DNA from 3 places in the Nocardia sp. NPDC020380 genome. Region 1 is predicted to be linked to each of the others. Evidence: riboswitches for the same ligand, from Rfam matches in the RefSeq annotation. Region 1 holds a riboswitch; each other region holds the start of a gene.
What was found. Region 1 has a riboswitch for S-adenosylmethionine ahead of ACH438_RS16175 (amino acid ABC transporter permease). Riboswitches for the same ligand answer to the same signal wherever they lie in the genome.
Positions count from the first base shown of each region.

Region 2: it holds a riboswitch for S-adenosylmethionine, as region 1 does, so the genes downstream of both, ACH438_RS18715 (bifunctional o-acetylhomoserine/o-acetylserine sulfhydrylase) here and ACH438_RS16175 (amino acid ABC transporter permease) in region 1, are expected to answer to the same signal.
Region 3: it holds a riboswitch for S-adenosylmethionine, as region 1 does, so the genes downstream of both, ACH438_RS15280 (aminotransferase class V-fold PLP-dependent enzyme) here and ACH438_RS16175 (amino acid ABC transporter permease) in region 1, are expected to answer to the same signal.

Region 1 covers NZ_JBIRVQ010000005.1:472,103-482,093, reverse strand. The annotation lists gene ACH438_RS16195 (aminotransferase class I/II-fold pyridoxal phosphate-dependent enzyme) at 1-1,054, shown strand, start outside; gene ACH438_RS16190 (methyltransferase domain-containing protein) at 1,226-2,068, opposite strand; gene ACH438_RS16185 (HhH-GPD-type base excision DNA repair protein) at 2,142-2,720, shown strand; gene ACH438_RS16180 (flavin reductase family protein) at 2,828-3,376, shown strand; SAM riboswitch class I at 3,451-3,546, shown strand; gene ACH438_RS16175 (amino acid ABC transporter permease) at 3,556-4,431, shown strand; gene ACH438_RS16170 (amino acid ABC transporter ATP-binding protein) at 4,428-5,192, shown strand; gene ACH438_RS16165 (ABC transporter substrate-binding protein) at 5,241-6,218, shown strand; gene ACH438_RS16160 (GNAT family N-acetyltransferase) at 6,215-6,736, shown strand; gene ACH438_RS16155 (LLM class flavin-dependent oxidoreductase) at 6,733-7,803, shown strand; gene ACH438_RS16150 (hypothetical protein) at 7,800-8,075, shown strand; gene ACH438_RS16145 (LLM class flavin-dependent oxidoreductase) at 8,075-9,151, shown strand; gene ACH438_RS16140 (NtaA/DmoA family FMN-dependent monooxygenase) at 9,160-9,991, shown strand, end outside.
Region 2 covers NZ_JBIRVQ010000006.1:444,942-454,932, forward strand. The annotation lists gene ACH438_RS18690 (hypothetical protein) at 1-284, opposite strand, end outside; gene ACH438_RS18695 (tRNA (cytidine(34)-2'-O)-methyltransferase) at 334-798, opposite strand; gene ACH438_RS18700 (DUF3017 domain-containing protein) at 905-1,150, shown strand; gene ACH438_RS18705 (hypothetical protein) at 1,216-1,374, opposite strand; gene ACH438_RS18710 (homoserine O-acetyltransferase) at 1,587-2,750, opposite strand; gene ACH438_RS18715 (bifunctional o-acetylhomoserine/o-acetylserine sulfhydrylase) at 2,747-4,093, opposite strand; SAM riboswitch class IV at 4,190-4,300, opposite strand; gene ACH438_RS18720 (TetR/AcrR family transcriptional regulator) at 4,313-5,029, opposite strand; gene ACH438_RS18725 (MFS transporter) at 5,171-6,664, shown strand; gene ACH438_RS18730 (NADP-dependent isocitrate dehydrogenase) at 6,992-8,209, shown strand; gene ACH438_RS18735 (MFS transporter) at 8,606-9,811, shown strand; gene ACH438_RS18740 (hypothetical protein) at 9,854-9,991, shown strand, end outside.
Region 3 covers NZ_JBIRVQ010000005.1:280,266-290,256, forward strand. The annotation lists gene dacB (D-alanyl-D-alanine carboxypeptidase/D-alanyl-D-alanine-endopeptidase) at 1-565, opposite strand, end outside; gene ppa (inorganic diphosphatase) at 763-1,254, shown strand; gene ACH438_RS15245 (MDR family MFS transporter) at 1,325-2,986, opposite strand; gene ACH438_RS15250 (crotonase/enoyl-CoA hydratase family protein) at 3,080-3,901, opposite strand; gene ACH438_RS15255 (2-oxo-4-hydroxy-4-carboxy-5-ureidoimidazoline decarboxylase) at 4,115-4,435, shown strand; gene ACH438_RS15260 (YbaK/EbsC family protein) at 4,476-4,949, shown strand; gene ACH438_RS15265 (flavin reductase family protein) at 5,089-5,553, shown strand; gene ACH438_RS15270 (LysE family translocator) at 5,596-6,273, opposite strand; gene ACH438_RS15275 (heme oxygenase (biliverdin-producing)) at 6,514-7,167, opposite strand; SAM riboswitch class IV at 7,381-7,494, shown strand; gene ACH438_RS15280 (aminotransferase class V-fold PLP-dependent enzyme) at 7,547-8,860, shown strand; gene ACH438_RS15285 (hypothetical protein) at 8,943-9,131, opposite strand; gene ACH438_RS15290 (DUF2752 domain-containing protein) at 9,185-9,679, opposite strand; gene ACH438_RS15295 (hypothetical protein) at 9,804-9,991, shown strand, end outside.

The sequences.
Region 1 (9,991 bases):
CATCTTCGGCGAACTCCTCGGCATTCCGGTGTCGAACCTGCTGGCCGGCAACAATGCCAGCCTGGAGATCATGCACGACGCCATCGTGTTCGCGCTGCTGCACGGCACGGTGGATTCCCCGCGCCCGTGGTCGGCGGAGCCGGTGCGCAAGTTCCTGTGTCCCGCACCGGGTTACGACCGGCACTTCACCATCACCGAGTCCTTCGGCTTCGAGATGATCCCGATCCCGATCGGTCCCGAGGGCCCGGACGCGCACGCCATCGCCGAGATGGTGGCCGCGGATCCGAGCATCAAGGGCATGTGGGTGGTGCCGAACTACTCGAACCCGACCGGCGTCACCTATTCCGAAGCCGTGACCCGCGAACTGGTTTCGATGCCGGCGGCGGCCCCGGACTTCCGCCTGTTCTGGGACAACGCGTACGCCGTGCACCCGCTCACCGATACCGCCGTGCCGGTGCAGGATGTGCTGGGCCTGGCGGCCGCGGCCGGAAACCCGAACCGGCCCCTGGTGTTCGCGTCCACCTCGAAGATCACCTTCGCGGGTGCGGGCGTGAGCTTCTTCGGCGGTTCGACCGCGAACCTGGAGTGGTACCTGAAGTACGCGGGCAAGAAGAGCATCGGCCCGGACAAGGTGAACCAGCTGCGGCACGTGCGCTTCTTCAAGGACGCGGCGGGCGTGCGGGCGCACATGCAGAAGCATCGCGCGATCCTGGAGCCGAAGTTCAAGCTGGTGCTGCGGATTCTGGAGGACCGGCTGGGCGCCTCGAAGGTGGCGTCCTGGACGGAGCCGAAGGGCGGCTACTTCATCAGCCTGGATGTGCTGGAGGGCACGGCTTCCCGCGTGGTGGCGCTGGCGAAGGACGCGGGCATCGCGCTGACCCCGGCGGGCGCCTCGTACCCGTACGGCCGGGATCCGGAGGACAAGAACATCCGTATCGCGCCGAGCTTCCCCTCGCTGGGTGAGCTGGAGAAGGCGATGGACGGTCTGGCCACCTGCGTGCTGCTGGCCGCGAGTGAGAAGTTGTCGAGCATTTCCGCCTCTCCGCGCCTTTAGCGGGCGGCCTGGGTGCCGTGCGGGTTTGGTAACCCGTGCGGCGGTTGGGTCCGGATCGCGGTTCGGTCGTCCCCGACGAGTTACCCGCATCTCGCCAGATCAGTTGTCACGCAGCATAATTGCACCGAGCGCGCACCGGGATACCGGTGCGCGCTCGATTTCTTCCTTACCTCAGGCGGGCTTGTGCGCCAGCACCGCGAAGATGGTCACCGACAGGTGGATGTCACCGCTGGCCGCGCCGGCCTCCAGATCGGCGATGAGCCGGTCGCGCTGGGCCTGGCTGATGGCGCTGCGCGCCACCGCCATATCGGCGACCCGGGCGACCAGCGCGCCCGCGCCGACGCTGCCGTCCTGGATGAGGGCGTGCGAGCCGATATCGTCGACGACCAGCCCGGCCTGGGTGAGCTGGCCCGCGAGGCGGCGTCCGGCGTACGGGTTGGTGGTGCCGGCGATCATGGTCTCGATGACCTCGTGCACGACGTGCCGGTCGCCCGGATGCACGACGGCGGTACCCCAGTCGCTGTCCATGACGACCACCCGGCCGCCGGGCTTCAGGACGCGGGCGATCTCCCGGGCGGCGCGGGCCGGCCCGGTGAGGTGCTGGAAGACGCGCTCGCACAGGGCGACATCGAAGGTGTCGGAGCCGAAGGGCAGCCCGTAGGCGTCGCCGGAGACGAATTTGGCGGTGGAGCCGGATTGGCGGGCGCGGCGTTCGGCGGCGGCCAGCAGGTCCGGATCGGGTTCCACGCCGAGGGCGGTGCCGGTCGGTCCGACGCGGTCGGCGAAGGCCATGACCTCGGAGCCGGTGCCGGCGCCGATATCGACGGCGTTTTCGCCGGGGCGGGTGGCGAGCGCGTCGTGCGCCCAGGTCCGGAGCCTGCGGATGCCGGGTAGTGCGGCTTGCAGATCCTGGACGTCGACCAGCTGGTCCTGGCCGTCGCGGTCGAAACGGTCCGGTCGCAGTCCGGAGCCTCCGCCGTCGTGCGGCGTGTTTCCCACTGAAGAAATAGCCATGGTGTCGGGCATGCGCCGAAGCCTAGTCGTGACCCGCGTCACCGCAACGCAGGATGGATGGGATGATCGGAGCATGGTGAGCCGAAAGCTGGTTATTGCGCAGGATCCCGCCGCCGACGAACTGCTTTCCACGGATGATTTCGCCCTTTTGGTGGGTATGGCCCTCGATCAGCAGTTTCCGATGGAGCACGCATTCCGTGGTCCGCAGAAACTCGCCGACCGCATGGGCGGATTCGATATCCGGAAGATCGCGAACGCGGATCCGGAGGAATTCGAGGAGCTGGCCGCGACCCCGCCCGCCATTCACCGGTACGGCCGGTCCATGGGCCGCCGGGTGCAGGAGCTGGCCCGATACATTGTCGAGCACTACGACGGGCAGACCTCCGCGTTGTGGACCGAGGGTGATCCGGACGGCAAGGAAGTATTGAAGCGTTTGAAGGCGCTGCCCGGTTTCGGTGATCAGAAAGCGCGAATCTTCCTGGCCCTGTTGGGTAAACAGGAAGGCCTGCAAGCGAAGGGCTGGCGAGAGGCCGCCGGCGCGTACGGCGAAGCGGGTTCGCGGCGTTCCGTGGCGGATGTGACGGATGCCGAATCATTGACTCAGGTCAGGGAATTCAAGAAGCAGGCGAAAGCCGCGGCGAAGTCGAAGTGAGTAGGTGAGCGGACCCGCTCGGGCGGGTTCGCGGCGTTTCCGCACCCCTTGCGATCGGGCCGATCCCAACCCTGTCGGCGGCCGCGCGGGAGTGTTGCACTGGGGCGATGGGCGAGTTGACCTCGATCCGCGGCGGGACCGCCGCGTTGACCTCAGTCGACGGTACGGATCTCCGGCGGACGTTCGCGCACTTCCCCAGCGGGGTGGTGGCGGTATGCGCCCGCATCGGGGGTGTGGCGCACGGGCTGGTGGTGAGCACCTTCGTGCCGGTGTCGCTGGATCCGCCGTTGGTATCCATCTGCATGCAGTATTCGTCGCAGACCTGGCCGGAGCTGGAGAAGGCGAGCCGGCTCGGCCTGAGCCTGCTCGACGGCGAGCAGCGGGAAGCGGCGCTGAATCTGAGCTCGCGCACCGGGGATCGCTTCCGGAATGTGGACCTGCGCACCGGGAACGGGAACGCGGCGTTCATCGCGGGCGCCACGGCCTGGCTGGAGACCTCGGTGCACGCGCAGGTGCCCGCCGGTGATCACGCGGTGGTGTTGTTGCGGGTGCGTCGTCTGAGCGTGCGCCCGGAGTCGGAGCCACTGGTCTTCCATCGCAGCGGTTTCCGCGCGCTGCACGACGGGGCGGGGGCTATCAGCGAAGCCGCGAGCTAGTCCTGTTGCGGCGCAATTCGATTCACGGTGATCCGGAACGGCGACAGTCGCCGGTCCGGTTCGTATCGTCGTCATCACCATCCAGAGCGATCGAGAGACCTGGCTCGTAGACGTCGCAGCAACCCCCTTCACGTTCGGGTGCGGGTGCTTCCCGCCAGGACCGATGGAGGGACATTGTCATGAGCATCCTGGCCGCGCCGCCGGAACGGCGCGAGGAGGTCGACGACGGCGCGTTGCCGATCGCCCGCCGGCGGCATCCGTGGCGCTGGGTGGCGGCCGCCGTCGCATTGCTGCTGGTCGCGCAGTTCGTGCACGGGCTGGTCACCAATCCCGGCTGGGATTGGTCCACGTTCGCGCAGTACGTGACCGCGAGGTCGGTGCTGGCGGCCCTGAAGGTGACCCTCGAATTGACGTTCTGGGGCACCCTCATCGGTTTCCTGCTCGGGATCGTGCTGGCCATCGGCCGGTTGTCGAAGAACCCGGTGCTGCAGACGATCGCGTGGACGTACATCTGGGCGTTCCGCTCGATTCCGCTGATCGTGCAGTTGCTGTTCTGGTTCAACCTGGCGTACCTGTACAAGACGGTGTCGATCGGCATTCCGTTCGGACCGGAGTTCGCGCACTTCCAGACGAACCAGGCGCTGAGCGGTTTCACCGCCGCGGTGATCGGCCTGGCCCTGCATCAGGCGGCGTATTCGGCGGAAATCATTCGGGCCGGGATCATTTCGGTGGATCAGGGGCAGTGGGAGGCGGCCAGATCGCTCGGGCTGCCCTGGCGTCGCCAGTTCTTCACGATCGTGGCGCCGCAGGCCATGCGCGGCATTCTGCCGAACGCGGCCAATGAGGTGATCAGCCTCTTCAAGGGCACGTCGATCGTGTCGACGATGGCGATCGCCGAGTTGTTCTATCAGGTGCAGGTCATCTACGGCCGGAACGGCCGGGTGGTGCCGCTGCTGATGGTGGCGACGGTCTGGTACATCGTGCTGACCTCGGTGCTGAGCGTCATCCAGTTCTATATCGAACGGCATTTCGCGAAGGGCAGCGTGCGGAAATGAGCGAGTACGCGGTCGAATTGCGCGGCATCCGTAAGTCTTTCGGCACGAACGAGGTGCTGGGCGGGGTGGATCTGGCCGTGCGGCCGGGTGAGGTCGCGGTCATCCTGGGCCCGTCGGGTTCCGGGAAGTCCACGCTCTTGCGAACCATCAATCACCTGGAACAGGTGGACGCGGGCACGGTCCGGGTCGGCGGGGATCTGGTGGGTTACCGCCGTAAGGGCAACAAGCTGCACGAGCTGTCCGAGCGCGAGATCCTGCGGCAGCGGGCGCGCATCGGTTTCGTCTTCCAGAACTTCAATCTCTTTCCGCACCTGACGGTCCGGGAGAATGTGGCGCTGGCGCCGGTCGCCTCGCAGGGCCGTCCCAAGGCGGAGGCGAATGCCGAGGCGCTGGCGCTGCTGGCGCGAGTCGGCCTGGCGGACAAGGCCGATGAGTATCCGCGCCGCCTGTCCGGCGGGCAGCAGCAGCGGGTCGCCATCGCCCGCGCGCTGGCCCTGCGGCCGGAGGTGGTGCTGTTCGACGAGCCCACGTCCGCGCTCGATCCCGAGCTGGTGGGTGAGGTGCTGGATGTGATCCGGGACCTGGCCCGCGACGGTTCGACGCTGGTGATCGTCACGCACGAGGTCGGTTTCGCCCGCGAGGTGGCCGACACCGTGGTGCTGCTGGACGCCGGCCGCATCATCGAACAGGGTCCGCCGGGTGAGGTGCTGGACAATCCGGCCCACGAGCGCACCAAAGCCTTTCTCGCGCATGTCCTTTGACGATGCCGCCGCTGACGTTGCCGCCCCTCACGTAAGGAATCACATCTCATGTCTCTGGCGCGCCGCCGCAGGCGAACCGGCGCTCTCATCGCCCTCACCGTCCTGAGCCTGCTCACCGGGGCCTGTGGCAAGGGTGACGGTGGTGCGAGCGAGACCCGCGCGGTCAACGGGATCACCTACGACCTGAGCCCGGAGCAGTCGACCCGCATTCACGCCGACAAGGTGGATTCGATCGCGGCGCAGGTGCCGGCCGCCATCCGGCAGCGCGGCACGCTCGTCGTGTCGGGTTCGGTCGGCGCGACGCCGCCCCTGGGTTTCTACGCCACCGACGACCGCACCGTGATCGGTTCGGAGGTCGATATCGCCTGGCTGGTGGCCGACATCCTGGGCCTGAAGGTGGATCACCGCACGGCCGATTTCGCGCAGAACTTCGTCAAGGTCGATTCGGGTGGGGTGGATGCCATCGTCTCGAACATCACCGTCACCGAGGAGCGGAAGGAGAAGTACGACTTCGCCACCTACCGGCTGGACAATGTCTCGCTGGAGGTGCCCAAGGATTCGGACTGGACCTACACGGACCGGAAGTCGCTGGCGGGCAAGCGGATCGGCGTCACCTCGGGCACCAATCAGGAACAGCTGCTGGTGAAGTGGAACGACCAGAACGTCGCCGACGGCCTGCCCAAGCTGGATCTCGCCTACTACCAGCAGAACAACGACTACTACCTGGCGCTGGCCTCGCACCGCATCGACGGTTACGTGGGCCCGAACCCGAGCGCCCAGTATCACGTCGCGGCGGTCGGCCAGTCGAAGGTGATCGCGACCTGGTCGGGCGCGGGCGATGCGCTGCGGGCCGAGATCGCGGTGCTCACCAAGAAGGACAACGGCCTGATCGGCCCGGTCCAGCAGGCGCTGCAGTACGCCATCGATCACGGCACCTATCAGAAGGTGCTGGACCACTGGGGGCTCGGCGGCGAGGCCGTGAAGCAGTCCCGCATCGATCCGCCCGGCCTGCCGAAGAGGGGATGAGCGTGAGCCGCACCGTATTTCACGTCGGACAGCACGACCCGCTGGCCGCGCCGCTGCTGGCGGAACTGGCCATCGAATACAGCACTCGCTACGGCCGCACGGTCGGCGAGGTGCACGCCGGGCTGCTGGCCTATCCGGCGCAGGATTTCGCGCCGCCCTACGGCGATCTGCTGGTCGTGGTCGAGGACGGAGAGGTGGTGGCGGGCGGCGCCTTCCAGCGCTACGACGCCGAAACCGCCGAGCTGAAACGCATCTGGACCTCCGCCGAGCACCGTCGTAAAGGTCTGGCCCGATTCGTGCTGGAGCAGCTGGAAGCCGAAGTCGCCAAACGCGGTTACCGGCGCATCTTCCTCACCACCGGTCCGCGGCAGCCCGAGGCGGTCGCGCTGTACAAGGCCACCGGATACATCCCGCTGCCACCGGACGTGGAGAAGGCGCTCCACCTCCCTGCGCTTGTCGGCTTCGTGCACCCCTTCGAGAAGTTCATCGGTTCCGAGGCCGAGGCGGTGCCGGCGTGAAATTCCTGCTGCTGACACTGATCACGCACGTCCCCGATCCGATCACCGGCACCACCGAGAGCTCGCGGCAGCGGCTGCGCCGGGTGGTGGACAGCGCGAAGCTGGCCGAGGAACTCGGTTACGACGGTTTCGCGGTGGGGGAGCGGCACGAGGATCCGTTCATCTCCGCCGCGCCGCCGGTGGTGCTGAGCCACATCGCCGCGGTCACCTCGCGTATCGCACTGTTCACCGGCGTCACCACCCTGAGCCTGCTGGATCCGGTGCGCGCCTTCGAGGATTACTCCACACTCGATAATCTCTCCGGCGGCCGCCTCGAACTCATCATCGGCAAGGGCAATGGCGCGGCGCAGGCCAAGCTGTTCCACGTCACCACCGATGATCAGTGGGACCGCAATCGGGAAGGCTACGAACTCTTCCGGCAACTCTGGGAGCACGACAGCGTCACCTGGAGCGGCCGCTTCCGCCCGTCCTTGACGGAGGCCAAGGCCTTGCCGCGCCCGCTGCAGCCACGGCTGCGCATCTGGCACGGCAGCGCCACCAGCCGGGAATCCGCGGATTACGCGGCGCAGCACGGTGATCCGCTGTTCTCGGCGAATGTCACCTATGCGGTGGACCCGTACGCCGAACTGGTCGAGCACTACCGGGAACGCTGGGCCGCCTACGGGCACGACCCGGCCGAGGCCCTGGTGGGTGCGGGCACCGCCGGATTCCTGATCACCGAGAACTCGCAGGCGGCCATCGACGCCTACCGTCCGATCTTCCAGGCGCGGCAGGCGTCGGCCCGGAAGTTCGATGTGCCGGTCGTATTCGAGACCGTCGAGGATTTCGCCGAACGCTCCTCCGCGCTCATCGGCAGCCCGCAGCAGGTGCTGGACAAGCTGTCCCGCTATCACGAGCGACTGGGGCACGAAGTGGTTCACCTCAACGCCGATGGTGACGGCCGCACGGATAAGCAGCACCGCGAAAGTCTCGAACTGTTCCAGGCGGAGGTGGCGCCCGAACTGCGCCGCCGCATCCCGAGCCGTCCGCTCGGCGCCGATCGCTACCCCTCCGGAGATCCCCGATGAGCTTTACCCACGCCCGGACGCGACGACCGCTGGCCTTGGCCGGCGTGCTCGCCGTCACCACCCTGGGCCTCGCGGATTGCGGTGGCGGTTCGGACAGCCCGGGTGGTGCGCCCACGGGCCCGCCGCAAGCCGGAGGCACCCTGCGCTACGGCCTGTCGCAGGCACCGACCTGCTCGGATCCGGCGGTCGTGGGCGGCGCGGCGCCGGCCGCCGTGGGCGTAGTCCGGAATGCGCTCTCCACCAACTCTATTCCGCTCGAGAGGACAGCCTGATGGCGCATATCTCGCCCTTGCTGCTGGGCCTGGAACTGTCCGGCACCGGCGCGCACCCCGCGTCCTGGCGGCGGCCGGATTCCCGGGCCGAGGAGCTGTTCGGCGCGCACTACTGGGTGGACGCCCTGCGGGCCGCCGAGGACGCCGGTATCGATCTCGCCTTCCTGCCGGACTCCTTCGCACTGCAACCCGAGGGTGCGATCGGCCGCCTGGACGCGGTCGCGGTGGCCGCTCGCGCCGCCGCGCTCACCCGCCGCATCGGCCTGATCCCGCAGGCCACGGTCACTCACACCGAACCGTTCCATCTGTCCAAAGCCATTGCGAGCCTGGACTTCGCGACGCACGGCCGGGCGGGCTGGGAGGTCGCGGTATCCGCGGGTGACGCGAAACTGTTCGGCCGCAAGCCGGAACAGGACGATCGCTCCCGCTGGGCGGAGGCCGACGAGGCGGTGGAGGTGGTCACCCGGTTGTGGGACAGCTGGGAGGACGACGCCGAGATCCGCGACCAGGCCACCGGCCGCTTCATCGACCGCGAGAAGCTGCACTACATCGACTTCACCGGAACGCATTTCGCGGTGCAGGGCCCGTCCATCACGCCGCGTCCCCCGCAGGGGCAGCCGCTGGTGACGGTGCGGGCCGCCGATCCGCACAGCATCCGGCTGGCCGTGCACCGCGCCGATCTGATCCGCATCACCGCGCCCAGCCTCGAGGCCGCCGCCGCGACCCGCTCCGAACTCCGTGCCGCCGTGGCCGCGACCGGGCGCGATCCGCAGCGGGTGCGCGTGCTGCTGGATGTGGACATCCACCTGGCCGGCACCGCCGATGCGGCCGCGGCGGATGTCGCGCAGCTGGAGGACTGGATCGCCACCGGCGCACCGCGCACGGTCTTCCACATCGGCACCGCCGCGGAATTGCGCACGGTGCTGCGCGAGGTCGAAACCGCCTGCGCCGCGGACGGTGTGGTGCTGCGCCCGCTCGCGCTGGCCGCGACCCTGCCGTACCTGCCGGCGCTCATCCCGACCCTGCGGGATCGGCTGGGCCTGCCGCGTCCCGCCAACCGCTACGCGCACGCTTGAGGAGAGTCATGCCGGACCATCGGATACGCAAGCAGATTCACCTCGCCGCGCACTTCCCGGGCGTCAATCACCACACGGTGTGGACCGATCCGGAATCGGGCAGCCAGATCGATTTGGAATCCTTCGTGCATCTGGCGCGCACCGCGGAACGCGCCCTGTTCGACTTCTTCTTCCTCGCCGAGGGACTGCGGCTGCGCGAGCATCGGGAGCGCATCCACGACCTGGACGTGGTGGGCCGGCCGGACACCTTCACCGTGCTCAATGCGCTCGCGGGCGTCACCACGCGGCTCGGGCTGGCGGGCACCATCAACACCACCTACAACGAACCCTTCGAGCTGGCGAAGCAGTTCGGCTCGCTGGATCATCTGTCCGGCGGCCGGGCGGCCTGGAACGCGGTGACCTCCTCCGACGCGTTCACCGGGGAGAACTTCCGGCGCGGCGGCTATCTCGAACACGCCAAGCGGTATTCGCGCGCGGCCGAGGTGGTGGACGCGACGCGCGCGCTGTGGGACAGCTGGCCCGCGGACGCGCTCGTGGTGGATCGGGAGCGGGGCGTGTTCGCGCAGCCCGCGCCGACCGTGCACTTCAATAGCGACCAGTTTGATATCGACGGGCAGTTCGTGCTGCCGCGCAGCCCGCAGAGCTACCCGGTGCAGATCCAGGCCGGGGACTCCGACGAGGGCCGCGAATTCGCCGCCGCCAAGGCCGATGTCGTCTTCAGCGCGCACGGTGAACTCGTCGACGGGCAGCGCTTCTACACCGATGTGAAGGACCGGCTCGCCAAGTACGGCCGCGCCCGCGACGACCTGAAGATCCTGCCCGCCGCGAGCTTCGTGCTCG
Region 2 (9,991 bases), on a different contig from region 1:
ACGGAGAAGAAGTGCGACTTGGTGTTGATGGCCAGCACCACGTCGGTCGTGCTCTTCACGTGGCTCTGGGCCTCCGCGTCGAACTTGGCCCGATTGTCGGAGAACTTCTCGGTGGTGAAGATCTGCACCGGATCCGGCAGCTGGTTCGCCGCATCGGTGACCTTGGTCTGGTCGAGTACGTGCGAGTCGTCCTTGATGGTGACCGGACCGGCCGCAGCCGTCCCCGTCGCCAGCAGGATCACCCCCAGCACGGCCGCTAGCAGTAGTAGAAAACGCTTGGCCATCTCCGTCTTTCCTTCCAGGTCAGCCTGCTCGCCCGAGCGTACGGGAAAACTACACCGCGCCTGGGAAACCCAGTTGCCGCCAGGCTTCGTAGACGGCTACGGCGGCGGCGTTGGAGAGGTTCATGGAGCGGCGGCCCGGGAGCATGGGGATGCGGAGTTGGGCGGTGACGCGGGGATCGTCCAGGACTTCGGCGGGGAGGCCGGTGGGTTCGGGGCCGAAGAGCAGGACATCGCCCTTGCGGAAGGCGATCTCGGTGTTGTGCGTGGTCGCGGCGGCGGCGAAGGCGAAGACCCGCTCGGGCTGGATGGCCTCCCAGGCGGCCGCGAGCGAGCTGTGCACGGTGACCACCGCCAGATCGTGATAGTCGAGCCCGGCCCGGCGTAGCTTCGGCTCGGATAGGTCGAAGCCGAGGGGCTCGATCAGGTGTAGCTCACAACCGGTACCGGCGGCCAGTCGAATGGCATTGCCGGTGTTGGGCGGGATACGAGGTTCGAAGAACACCAGATGGAACACGCGCTACAGCATCCCAGAACGTAAGCTCGGGGCCGTGACTGGAGCCCATACCGCGCCCGAGAGCCGCAGTAGTCGTTTCTGGGCCTCCGTGCGCGAGAACCTGCCCATGCTGCTGGTCGCCGCGGTGCTGGTGGTGGCCGTGGTGCTGTTGTCCGCGGACCGGTGGCGGCGCGGGACCTACGTGTTCGGCGGTGCGGCACTGGTGGCCGCGGCCCTGCGCCTGGTGCTGCCGGCCGACCGGGTGGGTCTGCTGGCGGTGCGGAGCAAGCCTTTCGACGTGGGCTGGCTGACCGTGACGGGTGTGGCGATCATCGTGCTGGCGGCCACCATCAGTCCGCTCGGCGTCACCTAGAGCCTGCCGGGATTCGGGGCTGCGGCCGGAACCGCAGCCGCAATTCGGCGGGTGATCGGGGCTGGTCAGACCGAGGTGAGGCGGCGGCAGAGCTCGCGGCGGAGCACCTCTTGGTCGGGAAGTCGGTTCAGTACACGGAGTACGGCCGGGCGTAATTCGCGTTGTTCCTCGTCGTTGAGCAGGTCGACGAGAGTGCGAAGATCCAGGTCATCGAAGGCTGCCATGCATGACACGATAATCGGTCGCGGCGGATCGCAGAAGGATCTCTACGGGACGGTTACGGCGGATTCATGCGCGCGAAACCGGCAGTCCTTCAGGACAATTCGAACGAAACAGACTCGACACGTGACGTTAGCGCGCACCCTCTATGGGGGAGCGTGCGCGCATATTCGAAGAAAACCCTAATTATTCGCGCGGCACATGTCAGTGACCCGGCTCACTCGCGCGCGGAACGCGCCGCCCGGGCCAGATCCATGGCCTCGGTCATGAGCTTGCCGACCGCCTCGGTCTCGGTGAGGAAACCGTCGTGCCCATCGCGCGAGCGCACGATCTCCAGGCCCTTACAGCCCGGCAGCAACTCGGCCAGCTCCTGCTGCGTGCGCAGCGGGTACAGCCGATCCGAATCCACGCCGCCGATCACGCACGGCACCGGCGTCGCGCCCAGCGCCGCCTCGATACCGCCCCGGCCGCGGCCCACGTCGTGCCGGTTCATGGCCTCGGTGAGCAGCACGTAGGTGGCCGGATCGAACCGTGCCACCAGCTTGTCGGCCTGATACTCCAGATACGACTGCACCGCGTAACGGCCACCCGCCCAAGGGTTCTCGTCCCCCTGCGCGTGATTCTCGAAACGATGATCCAGCTCGAACTCGGTGCGGTAGGTCAGATGCGCGATGCGCCGCGCGATGCCCATGCCGGCGACCGGGATGCGGCCGCTGCCATGGTAGTTGCCGCCCTGCCAGTCCGGATCCGCCTGGATGGCGGCGATCTGGGTGGTCTGGGTGCCGATCTGATCCGCGGTGGCGCGCGCGCCGACCGCGAGAACCAGTGCGGCGCCGACCCTTTCGGGGTTGCCGACCATCCATTCCAGCACCCGCATACCGCCCATGGACCCGCCGACCACCGCGGCCAGCCGGTCGATGCCGAGCAGGTCGAACAGCTTCACCTCGGCGGCCACCTGGTCGCGGATGGAGATCTCGGGAAACCGTGCGCCCCAGGGCTTTCCGTCCGCGGCCAGCGACGCCGGCCCGGTGGAACCCTTGCAACCGCCGAGCACATTGGTGGCGATGACACACCATTCGCGGGTGTCCACCGGCGCTTCCCGCCCGACGATGCCGTCCCACCAGCCCGGTGAGACGTGATGTACATCGGCAGGGCCCACCACATGCGAGTCACCGGTCAGCGCATGCTCCACGAGCACCACGTTGTCGGCGTTCGCGGAGAGTTCGCCCCACCGTTGCACGGCCAGCATCGCGTCGGGGATGACATCGCCGTTCTCCAGCCGGACATCCCCGATCGCAATGCTGCCGAGCGTCCCATCGGGCGGCGGAAGCAGGACTTCCGCCGCATGCCGGGAGGTGCTCGAGGTGGTGTTCACGGTCAACTTGCCGCCGCCGTCAGCCCGGCCCGCAGGTCCGCCAGGATGTCGTCGATGCCCTCGATACCGACGGCCAGACGCACCAGACCAGGCGTGACACCGGAAGCGAGCTGCTCCTCGGGGGTCAGCTGGGAATGCGTGGTGGAGGCCGGGTGGATCACGAGCGAGCGCACATCCCCGATGTTAGCGACGTGGCTGTGCAGGGTCAGGGCGTCCACGAACTTCTTGCCCGCATCGATGCCGCCGGCCAGCTCGAACGACACGATGGCGCCGACACCCTTGGGGGCCAGTTGTTTGCCGCGCTCGAACCAGGGGGAGTCCGGGAGTCCCGCGTAATACACCGTGGTCACGCCCGGCTGCCCGGTCAGGAATTCGGCGACCGCCTGCGCGTTGGCGACGTGCCGCTCGACCCGCAGGCTCAGCGTCTCGATGCCCTGCGCGATGAGGAAGGCATTGAACGGCGCCACGGCCGAACCCAGATCGCGCAGCAACTGCACGCGCGCCTTGAGCGCGTAGGCCGGTGCGCCCAGATCCGCGAACACCACGCCGTGGTAGCTCGGATCCGGGGTGGTGAAGCCGGGGTACTTCGATTCGCCCGCAGCGTCTTTCACGGTCCAGTCGAAGGTGCCGCCGTCCACGATCACGCCCGCGACGGCCGAGCCGTGGCCGCCCAGGTACTTGGTGGCCGAGTGCACGACGATGTCCGCGCCGTGCCGCAGCGGGTTCAGCAGGTAGGGGGTCGCGACCGTGTTGTCCACGATCAGCGGCACGCCCGCGGCGTGCGCGACGGCCGAGATGCCCGGCAGATCGAAGATCGAGCTGCTCGGGTTGGCGACCGTCTCACCGTAGAAGGCCTTGGTGTTCGGGCGGACCGCTGCCTTCCACTGCTCCAGATCGTCGGGATCCTCGACGAAGGAGACCTCGATGCCCAGCTTGGGCAGCGAATAGTGGAAGAGGTTGTAGGTGCCGCCGTACAGGTGCGGGCTGGAGACGATGTGATCGCCCGCCCCCGCGAGGTTCAGGATGGCGAAGGTCTCCGCGGCCTGGCCGGAGGACAGCAGCAGCGCCGCCACACCGCCTTCCAGGGCCGCGATGCGCTGTTCCACCACATCCTGGGTGGGGTTCATGATGCGGGTGTAGATATTGCCAGGCTCGGCGAGCCCGAACAGCGCCGCGGCATGGTCGGTGTCGCGGAAGGCGTACGAGGTGGTCTGGTAGATCGGCAGCGCGCGGGCGCCGGTCGCTGCGTCGGGGGCCTGGCCGACGTGGATCTGCTTGGTCTCGAAGGACCACTGGGCCGGGTCGATCGCCTCGGGCGAAGGGGTCGCGGGCGCGGTCGAGTCACTCATGTTCAACTCCGGGAGAACAAGGTCGCCGAATGGCGGAAGTCTGACGTTATCGGAAGACGGATCGGCTTCGACAACAACACATTTCGGGAACCTCCTACAGTGCGCTTGCGCTCGGCCCTCGAGCGCCCGGTCCTCACCCGGAGCACCCCACCGCAGCTGGAGGGTTGCCGATCAGCGAGCCGGGGCTTCGCGCTGATGCTCTTGACCTGATGCGAGATTCTAGCGGGCGGTCGCTCCGGTTTCCGCAGTGGGGCTTGCCACATTCGATTTGCAGCAGCAACGCCGGAATTCGTTGTATGCGGCGCGAACATTGTCGGCCAGCATGCGCGCGGTCGAGGCGGTGGTGCAGTCCGGGAACTCGGACTCGGCGTCGAATTCGCACTCCATGCCGACCCGCACGATGCCGTGCCAGGTGGCGGCGATGATGCGGACCGTCAGGTGGTCCTGGGGCAGGTGCAGGCGTTCGGCGAGCACCTCGGTCATGGCGCGGGTCTTGGTGTCGGCCGATTCCATACTGAGGGCGCGGACCGCGGTGCTGTCGCGGCTGATGCGCTGCATTTGCTGGAACCAGCGGAAGGGCACCGGCTCGTCGGCCTCGATGACGCGGTCCACGATGACGAGGAAGGCGGCGAACAACGCCTCCATTTCGTCGCCGCTGTCGGGCTGGGCGCGCAGCTCGTCGGCAAGTGCCTGTCCCCAGCCTTCGATGGGGGCGATGACGATCGCCTCCTTGCTGTCGAAGTACCGGTTCACGGTGCGGGGGGAGACATCGGCGGCGTCGGCGATCTGCTCGACCGTGGTGGCGTCGAAACCCTGCTCGTCACAGAGCTGTAGCGCGACGTCGATGATCCGTGTCCGGGTCTGCTGCTTCTTGCGTTCGCGCAACCCGGAGCTGCGGCGATGCAGCAAGCCGGCACTTGACAAATTGGCGGACATGGTTCCCATGGTATCGCCACCGGGGCGGATCGCGTCGCCGTATGACAACTGTCGCAGTCAGACATTTTTCGCTTGACGTCAATTGTCGGTGGGGGTCAGTATGGTTTGCAGCGTCCCGGACCGTCCCCCCGAGGAGATGACATGACAGCCTCGCAAGAAGCCTTAGACATAGACGAAAGATCAACCGGCGCAAAGGATTCCCGCCGCTGGTTCGCGCTCGGCGTGATCGCCATGGCGCAGCTCATGGTGGTGCTGGACGCCACGATCGTCACCATCGCCATGCCCTTCGCGCAGAAGGACCTGCACATCAGCGACGGCGACAAGCAGTGGATGCTGACCGCCTACACGCTGATCTTCGGCGGTCTGCTGCTGCTCGGCGGCCGGCTGGCCGACTACCTGGGCCGGCGCCGCATCCTGATGATCGGCCTGGTCGGCTTCGCCGGGGCGTCGGCGCTGGCCGGGCTCGCGCAGAGCTCGACCGAACTCTTCGCGGGCCGTGCGCTGCAGGGCGCCTTCGGTGCGCTGCTGGCCCCCGCGGCCTTGTCGCTGGTGTCGGTGACCTTCACCGAAGCCAAGGAACGCGCCCGCGCCTTCGGTGTGTTCGCCGGTGTGTCGGCGGGTGGCGCGGCCATCGGCCTGATCGCGGGCGGCGCGCTCACCGAATTCGCGAACTGGCGCTGGTCGCTGCTGGTGAACACGCCCATCGCGCTGCTGGCGCTGATCGGCGCCTTCGCCTTCGTGATCAAGGATGTGCCGGCGCCGCGGACCGGCGGGTACGACCTGCCGGGTGCGGTCACGGTGACGCTGGGCCTGATCGCCATCGTGTACGGCTTCAGCCGGGCGGCTTCCGACGGCTGGACCGCTTCCACCACGCTGGGACTGCTCATCGCGGGTGTGGCATTGCTGGTGGCGTTCGTGGCCATCGAGCGACGCTCCGCGAATCCGCTGCTGCCGCTGCGCATTCCGGGGGAGATCAACCGCGGCGGGTCGTATCTGGTGGCGTTGCTGGTGCCGATCGCCATGTTCGCCATGTTCCTGAACCTGAGCTTCTACCTGCAGATCACGCAGCACTACTCGGCGTTGAAGGCCGGTGTGTCGTTCCTGCCGTTCCCGGCGGGGATCGCGATCTCGGCGGGTGTCGCCTCGGCGCTGCTGCCGAAGATCGGGCCGCGGCCGCTGATGCTGGCCGGTTCGATCCTGGGCGCGGCGGGCCTGCTGTGGCTGTCCCGGCTGGAGTTCGGTGACAGCTATGCCAGCAGTCTGCTGCCGGCGATGCTGCTGATCGCGCTGGGCATGGGTGGCCTGTTCGTCTCCATGCAGACCACGGCCCTGCATCAGGTCGAGGCCGAGGATTCGGGGGTGGCCAGTGCGCTGCTGAACGCGGCGCAGCAGGTCGGCGGTTCCATCGGCACGGCGCTGCTGACCACCATCTCGGTGCAGGTGGCCGACCGGTACGCCCGCAACAACCCGGCCGTCGATCACCTGATGGAACGGGCCGCCATCCACTCCTACGACATCGCGTTCCTCATCGGCGCAGGCTTCTTCCTGCTCTGCATCCCGATCGTGGCCTTCATGATCAGGGACAAGCCGCAGAACCTCCTCGAGGGGTCCGAGGTCGTCCACGTGGGAGTCTGACCGCTTGCGGAAACGAGCCCGTCCGAAACAGCTACTTGCTGCTTCGGACGGGTTTCCGCATGCTGGAGGGTGCTCAGGGTCACAGAAAACGCTACTGATCGGTAATCGGCGTGAATCCCGCACAGCGGGGGCCGCCCGCGCGGTGAGATCGATAGCAGCAGTACGCTTGTCTTGCTTGACGCCACAGCGTGCGTGGACCTGGCACCACAGGCCCCGTGCCGAGCGCCATGCGTATACGTTGTCTGTTGAACAGCTGGGGTCCGCTACAAGCGGTGCTCACCGGCCGTGCAATGGGAGCACCACCTTCCTAGGAGGACACGAAGATCCATGTCCAAGATCAAGGTTGAAGGGACCGTCGTCGAACTCGATGGCGACGAGATGACCCGGATCATCTGGCAGTTCATCAAGGACAAGCTGATCAACCCGTATCTCGATGTGAACCTCGAGTATTACGACCTCGGCATCGAGTACCGCGACAAGACCGATGATCAGGTCACGATCGATGCGGCGAACGCGATCAAGAAGCACGGTGTGGGCGTCAAGTGCGCCACCATCACCCCCGATGAGGCCCGAGTCGAGGAATTCGACCTCAAGAAGATGTGGCGGTCGCCGAACGGCACCATCCGCAACATTCTGGGTGGCACCATCTTCCGCGCGCCGATCATCATCTCGAACGTGCCGCGTCTGGTTCCGGGTTGGACCAAGCCGATCATCATCGGCCGTCACGCCTTCGGCGACCAGTACCGCGCCACCGATTTCAAGGTGCATCAGGCGGGTACCGTCACCCTGACCTTCACGCCGGAGGACGGCTCCGAGCCGATCCAGCACGAGGTCGTCCGCATGCCGGAAGACGGCGGCGTGATCATGGGTATGTACAACTTCCAGGACTCGATCCGGGACTTCGCGCGGGCCTCGCTGAACTACGGCCTGCAGCAGAACTACCCGGTGTACCTGTCGACCAAGAACACCATCCTGAAGGCCTACGACGGTATGTTCAAGGACACCTTCCAGGAGGTGTACGAGAACGAGTTCAAGGGCCAGTTCGACGCGGCGGGTCTCACCTACGAGCACCGGCTGATCGACGATATGGTCGCCTCCGCGCTCAAGTGGGAGGGCGGCTACGTCTGGGCGTGCAAGAACTACGACGGTGACGTGCAGTCGGACACGGTCGCGCAGGGCTTCGGCTCGCTGGGCCTGATGACCTCCGTGCTGCTGACCCCGGACGGCCGGACCTGCGAGGCCGAGGCCGCGCACGGCACGGTGACCCGGCACTACCGCCAGTACCAGCAGGGCAAGCCCACTTCCACGAACCCGATCGCCTCGATCTTCGCGTGGACCCGTGGCATCGCGCACCGCGGCAAGCTGGACAACACCCCCGAGGTCATCGGTTTCGCGCAGACCCTCGAGGATGTGGTCATCAAGACCGTCGAGAGCGGTCAGATGACGAAGGACCTGGCGCTGCTCGTCGGCGGCGATCAGGGCTACCTGACGACCGAGGAGTTCCTCGGCGTGCTCGACGCCAACCTGGCGCGCGAACTGCGCTGAGTCCCGACCGAACGGGACGTGCCCGGGCTGTTGGCACGTACCGTGACGCCGGATCAGCGCACGACGCGAATGCGGCGATGATGGCGGCCGGGACCGATCGTCCCGGCCGAGACCATCCGCCGCCACCTTTCCGGGCACCTGCCCCCACTGTCCTCAGTGGTGAGCGGGTGCCCGAATTGCGTTTCCGGGGTGCGGTGAGTGAGATCACCGGCGCGGCCGCAGGATGGAAGTTCTTGCAGGACAAGGCCTTCGGATTTCCGGGCGGCCCGCCCCGGCGCGGGGTGAGTGAGATCACCGCCGCAAAGGGTTTCGGGAGCATTCGCTGCGGTGTTGCGATTGACCGTGGCCGAATCCGTATCCCAGCCCGTCGTGGCCGAGTCCCCATCCGCCGCCACCCTGCCCGCCCCCGTTCCGTCGTCCGCCGTCGCCGAGCCGCGGACGACCTGGCACGTGCCGGCCATGCTGGCGCTGGCGCTGGGCGGGTTCGGTATCGGCACCACGGAATTCGTGACCATGGGGTTGTTGCCGAACATCGCGTCGGCCATGAAGGTGTCGGAACCCACGGCGGGGCATGCGGTTTCCGCGTACGCGCTGGGTGTGGTCGTGGGTGCGCCGGTGATCTCGGCGCTGTGCGCGCGGATGCCGCGCAAGCGGCTGCTGCTCGTGCTGATGGCGGCGTTCGCGCTGGGCAATGCCGCGAGTGTGGTGGCGCCGACCTTCGCGACCTTGACGCTCGCGCGGTTCGTGTCGGGCCTGCCGCACGGCGCGTATTTCGGGGTTGCCTCGCTGGCGGCGGCGTCGCTGGCGCCGGTGGGTCAGCGGGCGAAAGCGGTTGCCGCGGTTATGCTGGGTCTGAGCGCCGCCAATGTCGTCGGCGTTCCCGCAGCCACCTGGCTGGGCCAGAATCTCGGCTGGCGGGACGCTTTCATCGTGGTGGCGGTCATCGGATTCGCGACGGTGGCGGCCATATATCGATTCGTGCCGGAATTGCACGGCATCAAACTCACCGATCCCCGTACGGAATTGAGTGCGTTGCGCCGGCCGCAAGTCGTGCTCACGCTGCTGGTCGGTGCGGTCGGATTCGGTGGCATGTTCGCCGTTTATACCTATATAACTACGACACTCACCGATGTGGCGGGTTTGCCGGTCGGCCTGGTGCCGATCGTGCTGATGTTGTTCGGCCTGGGAATGGTCGCGGGCAATATTGCCGGTGGTGTGCTCGCGGATCGTGGGGTGGATCGCGCGATTTTCGTTTCCATGCTGTCGATGGTGGTGATTCTCGCCTGTTTCGTTGCGGCCGCGCACAATCCGTACACCGCGGCGCTGGGCGCTTTCCTGGTGGGCGCATCGGGTGCGTCGCTGGCCCCGGCCCTGCAGACGCGGTTGATGGATGTGGCGCACGATGCGCAGACGCTGGCGGCGGCGCTCAATCACGCGGCCTTGAATATCGCGAATGCGGGCGGCGCTTTCCTGGGTGGCCTGGTGATTGCCCGGGGTATGGGATTCACTGCCCCCGCCGCGGTCGGGGCGGGTCTCGCGGTGATCGGCACGGTACTGTTCACGCTGACCGTGTTCTTCTCTCGCACGAGGAATGGCACGTAGGAACGGCGGTAAAGTACCTCTTGTGTACGAAAGGATTCCGTCATGCGTGCTGTTCGTTTCGGCGTTCTCGCCGCCGGCCTGCTGATCGGTCTCGCGGTTCCCGCTGTCGCCTCGGCCGGTCCCGGTGACAACAACGGCCCGATCTCCTGTAGTGACATGAACGGCTGTGCGGCGCAGTGC
Region 3 (9,991 bases), 190 kb from region 1:
GCCCGGTGGCCTTGATCTGCGCGACCAGGTCGGAGAGTTTCGGTGCGCCCGGGTAGTAGCCGTTGCCGTCGGGCTGCGCGGTGAGGGTGGGGTCGCCGGCGGCGACCAGCACGATCTCACCGGGTGCGGATCCGGCCACCACCTTGGTGGTGAGTTTGTGGTCGGCGGGCAGGACCAGCAGTCCGGCCGCCATGGTGAGGATCTTGCCGGTGGACGAGGGGATCATCGGCTTGTCGGCGTCCTGGGTCCACAGCACCTTGCCCGAGTCGCCGTCGGTCACCGAGGCCGCGAAGGCGCCCAGATCGGGGTTGCCGACGACCGGTCCCAGCGCTGCGGCGAGCCCGTTCTTGCCGGCCGCGGGCGCGGACGCGGGTGCGGGCACGACCTGTGGCATGGCCTTCACGGGTGCGGGCGGGGCGGCGATGGTCAACCCCCCGTGCCGGAATTCCTCGGTCCACGGTTTCACGGTGAGGACGACCGCTGTCGCCCCGACGAGCACCACGACCAGGCCTGTTGCGACCACGATCCAGGTTCTGCGCCGCCGTCTGGCCTCCAGACCACCGATGTTCTGCTTGTTCCGACCAAACACCTGCCGCTGTCTCCTGAATACCGTGTGGTGGGGGCGGCACCTCGGCTGGTGACGGCCCGGGCGTCCCTGCCGAACCCACGCGCCCGGGTTCCACACTATCCTCGTTGCGCAGTCGTTCCCCCGAACGAGCTGGCGAGTCGGCAGCCATACCGCCCACCGAAGAAGGAGATGACGTGGAGTTCGACGTCACCATCGAGATCCCCCGGGGTCAGCGCAACAAGTACGAGGTAGATCACAAGACCGGGCGCGTGCGGCTGGACCGCTACCTGTACACGCCGATGATGTACCCGGCCGACTACGGCTACATCGAGGATTCGCTGGGTTCCGACGGCGATCCGCTGGATTGCCTGGTGCTGCTGCCGGAGTCGGTGTTCCCGGGTGTGCTGGTGGAGGCGCGTCCGGTGGGCGTGCTCATCATGAGCGACGAGGCCGGCGGCGACGAGAAGGTCGTGGCGGTACCGGCCGGTGACAAGCGCTGGAACCACATTCAGGATGTCGAGGACATTCCGGAGTTCCAGCGCAAGGAGATCGCGCACTTCTTCGAGCACTACAAGGACCTGGAGCCCGGCAAGTGGGTCAAGGTCGAGGGCTGGGAAGGCCGCGAGAAGGCGGAAACCCTGGTCGACGAGGCGTACGCACGCCTGAAGGAGCAGGGCGGCCACTGAGGTCCCCGATACCGCGAAGCGGGTGGTGCGCTCTTGCGCGCCACCCGCTTTCGATTACGCGGACGGTTTCTCAGCCTTCCGCGGCGGCGGCCGTGAGTCCGGCCGTCGTGCGCAGCGGCACTTCTTTCCAGAACAGCACCAGCACGAAGGCCAGCAGGGTCACGCCGGAGGTGATCAGGAATACCGTGGACAGGGATTCCGCGAATCCGACCTTGAACGGATGTGCCAGTACGGGATTCAGCTTCTGAATTACCGAACTGTCGTTCAGGACGCCTTGCACCGCCGACAGATTGTGGCTAAGGAAGCCTTGCGACAGCGCCATATCCGCGGGATTACCGTCGTGCGCGCCTTTGGCCACGGCTTGCAGGAACGCCGGATTCTGTCCTGCCGCACGCAGTTGCGAGCTGATATTCGGGGTGAGGCGGTCGAACAGTACGGACAGGAATACGGCCGCGCCGAGGGTGCCGCCGATCTGCCGGAAGAAGGTGGCGGCGGCGGTCGACACTCCCATGTCCTTGGGCGGCAGCGCATTCTGCAGGGCCACGATCAGCGGCTGCATGAGATTGCCGAGCCCGAAGCCGACGCAGAGCATGAACAGCATGACTATCCAGAAGTCCGTGTCCGCCTTCAGATAGTGCAGCAGGAACAGACCGAGGGTGATCATGGCCGCGCCGATCAGCGTGTAGGCGCGATAGTGGCCCGTCTTGGAGATCAATTGGCCGGACAGGATGGATCCGATCATCATGCCGAGGACCATGGGGATCATTTGCAGGCCGCCGAGCATGGGGGACGCACCGCGTACCGCCTGCAAATACTGTGGCAGCAAGAGGATTCCGCCGAACATGCCCGCGCCGACGACGAACGAAATGACCACGCCGAGCGCGAACGTCCAATTCTTGAATATGCGTAATGGAACCAGTGCGGCATCGCCGAGCGCGGCTTCCACCAGCACGAATCCGATGATGGCGACCACGCTGACCACGTAGCAGAGAATGGATCGCGCACTGAGCCAACCCCATTCGCGGCCCTGCTGGGCGACGATGAGCAATGGCGTGATGCCGATGGCGAGAATGGCGGTGCCCCAATAATCCACGCGATCGGTGGATCGCTCGCGCGGCGGCAGCCGCAGCACGCGGGTGACCACGACGAGCGTGAACAGCCCGATGGGCACGTTCACCAGGAACACCCACCGCCACCCTGCGATGCCGAGAATATGGTGCTGCCCGGCGAGCAGTCCGCCGAGTACCGGTCCGATCACGCTGGAGGTGCCGAAGACGGCCAGGAAATATCCTTGGTACCTGGATCTTTCGCGGGGGCTGACGATATCGCCGACGATGGTGAGGGCCAGGGACATGAGTCCGCCCGCGCCGAGGCCCTGGAGGGCGCGGAAGGCGGCGAGCTCGTACATGGACTGCGCGGTGGTGCAGAGCAGCGAGCCGACGAGGAACAGCGAGATGGCTGCCAGATAGAAGGGCTTGCGCCCGTACATGTCCGACAGCTTGCCGTAGAGCGGGGTGGCAAGCGTCGCGGTGATCAGGTACGCGGTGGTCGCCCAGACTTGGAGCGAGTAGCCGTTGAGATCGTCCGCGATGGTGCGGATCGCCGTGGAAACGATCGTCTGATCGAGGGCGGCGAGCAGGATGCCCAGCAGCAGACCGCTGAGTATCACCAATATTTCCCGGTGGCTGAAGTCACCGGTTTCGGTCGACTCGCCCACTTCTGAAGTAGCCATGGCCCAAACCTCCAGCCTTACCCGCCTCACGATAGGCCGATAAGCGGAGGTCCGTGGTCCTTTTACGCTGGGCGAGCGACCGACTCCGAGCTGCTACTTCCCTTGGAAGCGCGGCGGCCGCTTCTCGAAGACCGCCTGAATGGCCTCGGTGAGATCCTCGGACGGCAGGAAGGCCGCATTCCAGGCGGAGACATACCGCAGCCCGTCCGCGACCTTGCCCGCCTTGGGCTGGTCGAGCACGTCCTTGATGCCCTGCACCACCAGCGGCGGGTTCTCCGCGATCTCGCGGGCCAGCGCGTGCGCGGCGTCCAGCACGGCCTCCTGGTCGGCGTAGACGTCGTTGATCAGCCCGATCTTCTCGGCGCGGGCGGCGTCGATGTCCTTGCCGGTGTAGGCGAGTTCGCGCAGGTGGCCTTCGCCGATGATGCCCGGCAGCCGGTGCAGCGAGCCGATGTCCGCGACGATGGCGACCTTGGCCTCGCGCAGCGAGAACTTGGCGTCCGCGCTGGCCAGCCGGATATCGGCGGCCGCGATGAGGTCGAGTCCGCCGCCGATGCACCAGCCGGAGATGGCGGCGAGGACGGGCTTGTGCGAGTTCGCGACCGCGGTGACCGAGTCCTGCATGGTGCGCACGTGCCGCAGGAAATCGGTGCGCGGCCCGGCGAGCGCCTTGTCGGCCAGCAGCGGGCCGAACAGCGGGCTCATGGCGGGCAGGTCGAGGCCGTAGGAGAAGTGCTTGCCCGCTCCGGTGAGGACGATGGCCCGCACCTCGGGGTCGGCGTCGAGTTCGCCGAAGATGAGCGGCAGCTCGCGCCAGAAGTCCGGGCCCATGGCATTGCCCTTGCCGGGGCCGGTGAGCGTCACCTGTGCGACGTGGTCCTTGCTCTCGACGTCGAAAGCCTTCCAATCGGTCATCGGTCCAGCGTAACGGGATAACCGGGACCTTCCACCCCCGCCACTCGGCCCGCGCCTGTTGGCGCGGGCCGAGTAGTACCAACCGGTTCGCCGAGTTAGCCGGCGCGGTGTAAATCCTGTGCTAATTCTGCTGCGGCCCACTGGTTCCCGTGCCCCCGTGGACGGACCATTCTCTTCATCGCCAGAGCTCACGTGCGGGTGTGGAGGACCGAGATGATGATGCATCACGGAATCGGACTGGAGCGCTTCAATTCCCTGACCCGTAGCCGCGCCGTGCATGCCTTGTTCGAATGCTGCTGCAATGTGACGTGGGCGGCGAAGATCGCGGACGGCCGGCCCTACCCGAGTCATGAGGCGCTGTTCAAGGCGGGCGAAGCCGAACTGGACGCCCTGTCTGCAGTCGATCTGGAGCGAGTATTCGATTCCTGTGTGCACGAACCCGTTTCGGCGCACACCTTGGGGGAGCTGACCCGCATCACCCAGACCAGGCTGGAGACCATGCTGGGCCCGGAAGACGGCTACCCCGAATACTGATCCCCCGCACATCCACCGCAATCGATCTACCCTTGGTGCCATGCGCAGGTCCCTGCCACCGGTCGCGTCGAAGGTCTCCGACACCTTGATCGCGCGCGGCCATCACGGGGTGATCATCACCCAGGACAGTCCCACCCATACCGCACGGGAAGCGGCCGATGCCCTCGGCGTGCAACTCGGCGCGATCACCAAATCGCTGGTCTTCCTGCTCGACGACGATCCGGTACTGCTGCTGGTCTCCGGCGCGCACCAGGTGCATCTGTCCCGCACCGGGCAGCGACTGGAGGGCACGCTGACCCGCGCGCCGGCGGCTATGGTGCTGGCGGTGACGGGTCAGCCGATCGGCGGGGTGGCCCCGCTCGGCCATCCGACCAATCTGCCGACGTTCGTGGACAACGCCCTGTCCCGGCATACGGAGTTGTGGGCGGCGGGCGGGCATCCGAACACACTGTTCCGCACGACTTTCGGCGAGCTGGTGCGGATCACGGCGGGCCTGGCCATCGATGTGGACTAGGCAACACATGGGACAGGCTGGAATATCCGGGCAGCCGAGCACGTAGGTTCGTGGCGTGAGCGATTCTCCGGCGCCCGGGTCCGAGCTACATGTACCCGATGATCTGAGCGGCATCACCGCGCAGCAGTATCGGGCTGCCATGCGGCATTACCCGGCGGGCGTCACCATCGTCACCCTGAATTCGAAGAGCGGCCCGATCGGTTTCACCGCGACCTCGTTCGCCTCCCTCTCCGCCCAGCCCCCGCTCATCTCGTTCAATATCGCCGAGACGTCCTCCAGCATCGAATCCCTGCTGCAGGCCGAATCCGTGGTGGTGCATTTCCTCGGCGAGCATCAGAAGCATCTGGCGCAGCGTTTCAGCCGCACGGCCGAGGATCGTTTCACCGACCGGTCACTCTGGACCACCATCGAATCCGGTGAGCCGATCCTGCACGGCACCCCGATCTGGGTGCGCGCCACCGTCCACCAGCTCCTCCCGATCGGCGACCACACCTTGGTCATCGGCCTGGTCACCCGGGTCCACGACAACACCACCGACGGCCCCGCCGCCGGCCCGCTGGTCTACTACAACGGCGCCTATCACCGCGCCGAGATCGCCGACTGACTCACACCGCGGAGTTCGATTCGGCCCGTGCAGGAGTCCGGCTCAGACCGCCGAGGCAGCCGTCCCGATCCCCAGTGCGGCCAGGATCGCCGCACTCGCCTGTTCCAGCCGCGCCCGCACCTTGGGCCGCTTCAACATGGCCACCGCCCGCGAGGCCGCCACGGCCACCGCCACCATTTCGATTGCGGCGATGGTGGATTCGATGGCGCCCAGCGTGAGCGTGCCCCCGAAGGTCACATGCGTCAGGAACTGCGGCAGCACCGCCAGATAGAACAACCCCACCTTGGGATTGAAGATGCAAGATAGCAACCCCGCAGCGAACGCCGAGCGCAGCGACGACGCGCCCCGCGCCGCCCCGGCGGTTTCCCGCTGCGCCCCAGCCGCTTCCAGCTCCGCCCCGACCTCATCGAGCTCGGCGGCGGCCCGCCCCTGCTCCCGCCGATGCGCGAGCAGCGCCCGAACCCCCAGGTACAGCAGGTAGATTCCGCCGACCACCTTCAGCGTGCGATAGGCGGTGGCCGACTGCTCCAGCAGCGCCGCCACTCCCGCCGCGACGACAACCGCCCACACCAGCCCGCCGAAGGCCGATCCGATCGCCGCGGCCACGCCCTGTCGTGAACCGGCCATCGAGAACCGCAGCACCAGAAACGTATCCGGCCCCGGCGTGAGGGCCAGCAGAATGCACAGCCCCAGGAAACTCAACAGCAGCGCGATACTCACCGATCCATAGCAACCCATCCCGGCCCGCGAGCGCAAGAGCAGGCAAAACCTCGCGCACCCCGAACACCGGACCGGAGACCGCATCCCCGCCGCAGAGCGCGAGACCGCCGGCCGTGACAGCGCGCACGACCGGCGGTCTCTCAGCCGCGAAGATCCGCTTCCACGCGCCGGTCTCCGCGGCCGATCCGGCGAAGGTCGCCGATCCCTCCGACAGACCGGCGACCTTCGTGAATCTCGTTGTTACGCGGCGAATTCCGCGCCCAGCGCACGGAACAGGTCCGTGTTCAACGTGAATGCGTGCCGCGCCTCGTCTAGCACCCGCTCGACCTCGGGGCCCGCCACCGGCAGCCGGTCCAGGCTCTCGCGGTACTCCCGCTTGAACGCGGCCGGATTCGAGATCTCGTCGAAGACGTAGAACCGCACGCCGTCGCCCTTCTTGGGCAGGCCCCACAGCTTTTCGGCAGTCCCGCGGATGACCTGACCACCCGAGAGATCGCCCAGGTAGCGGGTGTAGTGGTGCACCACGTACCCGGCGGGCCAGGTCTGCGCGCATTCGTCGATGCGGGCGGCGTAGGCGGCGGTGGACGGCAGCGCGGTGAGTCCGTCGCGCCAGTTCTCGCCGCCGAGGTGCGCGAGATCGGTTTCGAGGGACTGCAGGCGCTCCAGTTCGGGGCGCACGAACGGCCCGGCGACCGGGTCGGAAGCCAATGCGGCGGAATGCTTTTCGAGGGCGGCGTACACGAACCAGAGTTGCGCGGTGTAGCGGTAGAACGCCTCGACCCCGAGCTGTCCGCCGAGCATGTCACGCATGAAGGTGGAGTGTTCGGCCTCGTTGTGCTGCTGCTCGGTCGCGGTGCGAATGAGCGTCGAGAAGGGCGTGGTGGTGTCCAACATGGTCGAGCAACCTCGTTTCAACTCCCCGGGCGCTCTCCTTTGGCTACCCTAACTTCTCCACCAACCGTACGCGCCAGCAACGATCGCGCGATTCGAACTTCGGGGCCCACCCGATCCAACTTTCGGATGATTTTGCGGCCGCTCCTATGGCATCCGTCACAGCGCGGGCCGGGGTTGACAAGCCGCCCGCCCATCTGCAAACCTCTCCAATCAGGTCATGAGTACCAGCGTTCAGCCCCGGCTTGCTGGTCGGCAACCCTCCTCCGCGGTGGGGTGCTCCGGGTGACGACCCGGCTGTCGCCCGACCGGGCGCGGCAAGCGCGGACTCTCGATCATTCGTTTTCTGATCGCGCGTCCATGGATCCGATGGGATTTCGTGATGACTGCTTTCGCCGACCAGACCTGTGCCCCGCTGGCCACCGTCTCGGGTTGTGAGCTGCAGGTGCCCCTCGTACAGGGCGGCACCACCACCTACGCCAACTTCGACTACGCGGCCAGCGCCCCCGCTTTGCAGCAGGTCACCGACCGGGTCGCGGAACTGCTGCCCTTCTACGCGAGCGTGCACCGCGGCGCCGGCTACGCCTCCCGCGTCTCCACCGACTGCTACGAGAACTCGCGCACCACCGTCGCCCGCTTCCTGAACGCGGCCGACGACCAGGTGGTCGTCTTCACCCGCAACACCACCGATTCGCTCAACCTGCTCGCGGCCTGCGTGCCCGGTGACACGGTGGTGCTGGACGTGGAACATCACGCCAACTTCCTGCCCTGGACGCAGCGCGGCCGCCGCGTGGTGCCGATCGCGGACACCATCGAGGAGACCATTCAGCGCCTGGTCGCGGAACTGTGCTCGAAACCCGCTGCGCTGCTTGCGGTTACCGGCGCCTCCAACGTGACCGGGGAACTGCTGCCGCTGGAGCGGCTGGCGTGGATCGCGCACCAGTGCGGCACCCGCATCCTGGTGGATGCCGCGCAGCTGGCCCCGCACCGCCGCATCGACCTGCGGACCACCGGCATCGACTACCTGGCCTTCTCCGGCCACAAGGCGTACGCGCCGTTCGGTGCGGGCGTGCTGGTGGGCCGCCGAGACTGGCTGGACCAGGCCGACCCGTACCTGGCGGGTGGCGGCGCGGTGCGCTCGGTGACCACCGACGGTGTCGAGTGGGCTCCGGCCCCGCAGCGGCACGAGGCCGGTTCCCCGAATGTGCTCGGTGTGGCCGCCCTGGCCGCGGCCTGCGACGCACTGGCCGCGCTCGACGAGACGACGGTCCTCGAACACGAGCAGTACCTCACCCACCGCCTCCGCTACGGCCTGAAAACCGTTCCGGGCGTGAACTTCCTGCGAATCTGGCGGGACAGCACCGACGCGGTCGGCATCGTGGCCTTCACCGTCGACGGTTTCGAGCCCGGCCAGGTCGCGGCCTACCTGTCCGCCGAGCACGGTATCGGCGTCCGCGACGGCCGCTTCTGCGCGCACCCGCTGCTCGCCCGCCTCGGCATGGACGGCGCCCTGCGCGCCAGCATCGGCCTCGGTACCACCGCGGCCGATGTGGACCGGCTCATCGACGCCGTCTCGACCCTCGTCGAAAAGGGCCCGGCCTGGAATTACACACGCACCGAAGGGCATTGGAACCCGGAGCCCGAGACCCGCCCGTTCGGCAAGGGCACCGAGGGCGCAGCGCCCTGCGGCTTCTGACCAACTCTGAGACAGCTCTTGGGGGTTCGGGGGCGGAAGCCCCGGCGCAGAGGGGTGGAGCCGCGAGCCCCCGAGAGTTGGGTCAGGGCACCAGGTAGCGGGCCGCTAGTTCTTCGACGAGGGGGTCGTCGTCCTCGACGGCGCTCAGCAGCACGAGGTCATCCTGGACCGACAGCTGCCGGACATCGTCCTGGTCCAGATCCAGCGGCCCGTCTTCTGTCAGCTGGCGCATCAATTTGGCGCGCACGCGTTCCTTCAGTGATTGGCTCATACCGAGAGCATGCCCCTGCCGTTATCGATCACTCGAACCGGCACGCCGCAAGGTCAGACCGGCGCGAGCCAGGTACCCCACGGCGAATTACGCAATACGGTGAAAGCGACCAGGAATGCGACGGTTATCCACAGCGCCGATCTGGGCAATATCCTCGGCAGCCCCGGAATTCGCTGCCCCCGCCAGCCCTGCAACACCCAGGTTCCCCACCACGCCAGGAATCCCAGCATCAGCGGCAGCAACAGGATATTGCTGTGAATGGCGTCGAGCACCCGCCCATCGGTGAGATCGTGCAATCCACGCAATCCACCGCACCCCGGGCACCAATATCCGGTCAGCTCATAGAACGGGCACACTCCGTACGACCCGGCCTGATGCGGATCCCGGAAATGCAAGAGCGCCAGCCCGCCCGCCACCACACCGCCCGCGAGCAGCGGCAATCCGGCGCTCACCCAGCGCGGCCTGTTCGAGGCGGCGGGGTGCGCCCGGTGGCTGGAGGTCTCGCCCACGGAATGTTCGCCGCAATCGGCGTCGGCAGCGGTGTCCACGAGCACAACGGTAGCCGCGCGGCACCGAACCTGCCAGGTCACCCACGTCCCGCTACCGCTGCGAGCCGTCCGCGCGGTGGGTATGCTCCCCCGGCAACAGTTTTCGATTCGGGGGCAAGTCCATATGAGCCAGAAGAATGGCCGCGGCAGAATCGGGGGTGCGTTCGCCGCTGTCGGCGCCATCCTCCTCATTATTTTCATCAGGGTCGGGGTGCGCGTCATCGGCCACCTGTTCGGCCTGATCGGCCTGGTGGTCGTGATAGTGCTGGGTGGCGGTGTGTGGTTCGCCGTCCGTAAACGCCAGGACGCCGA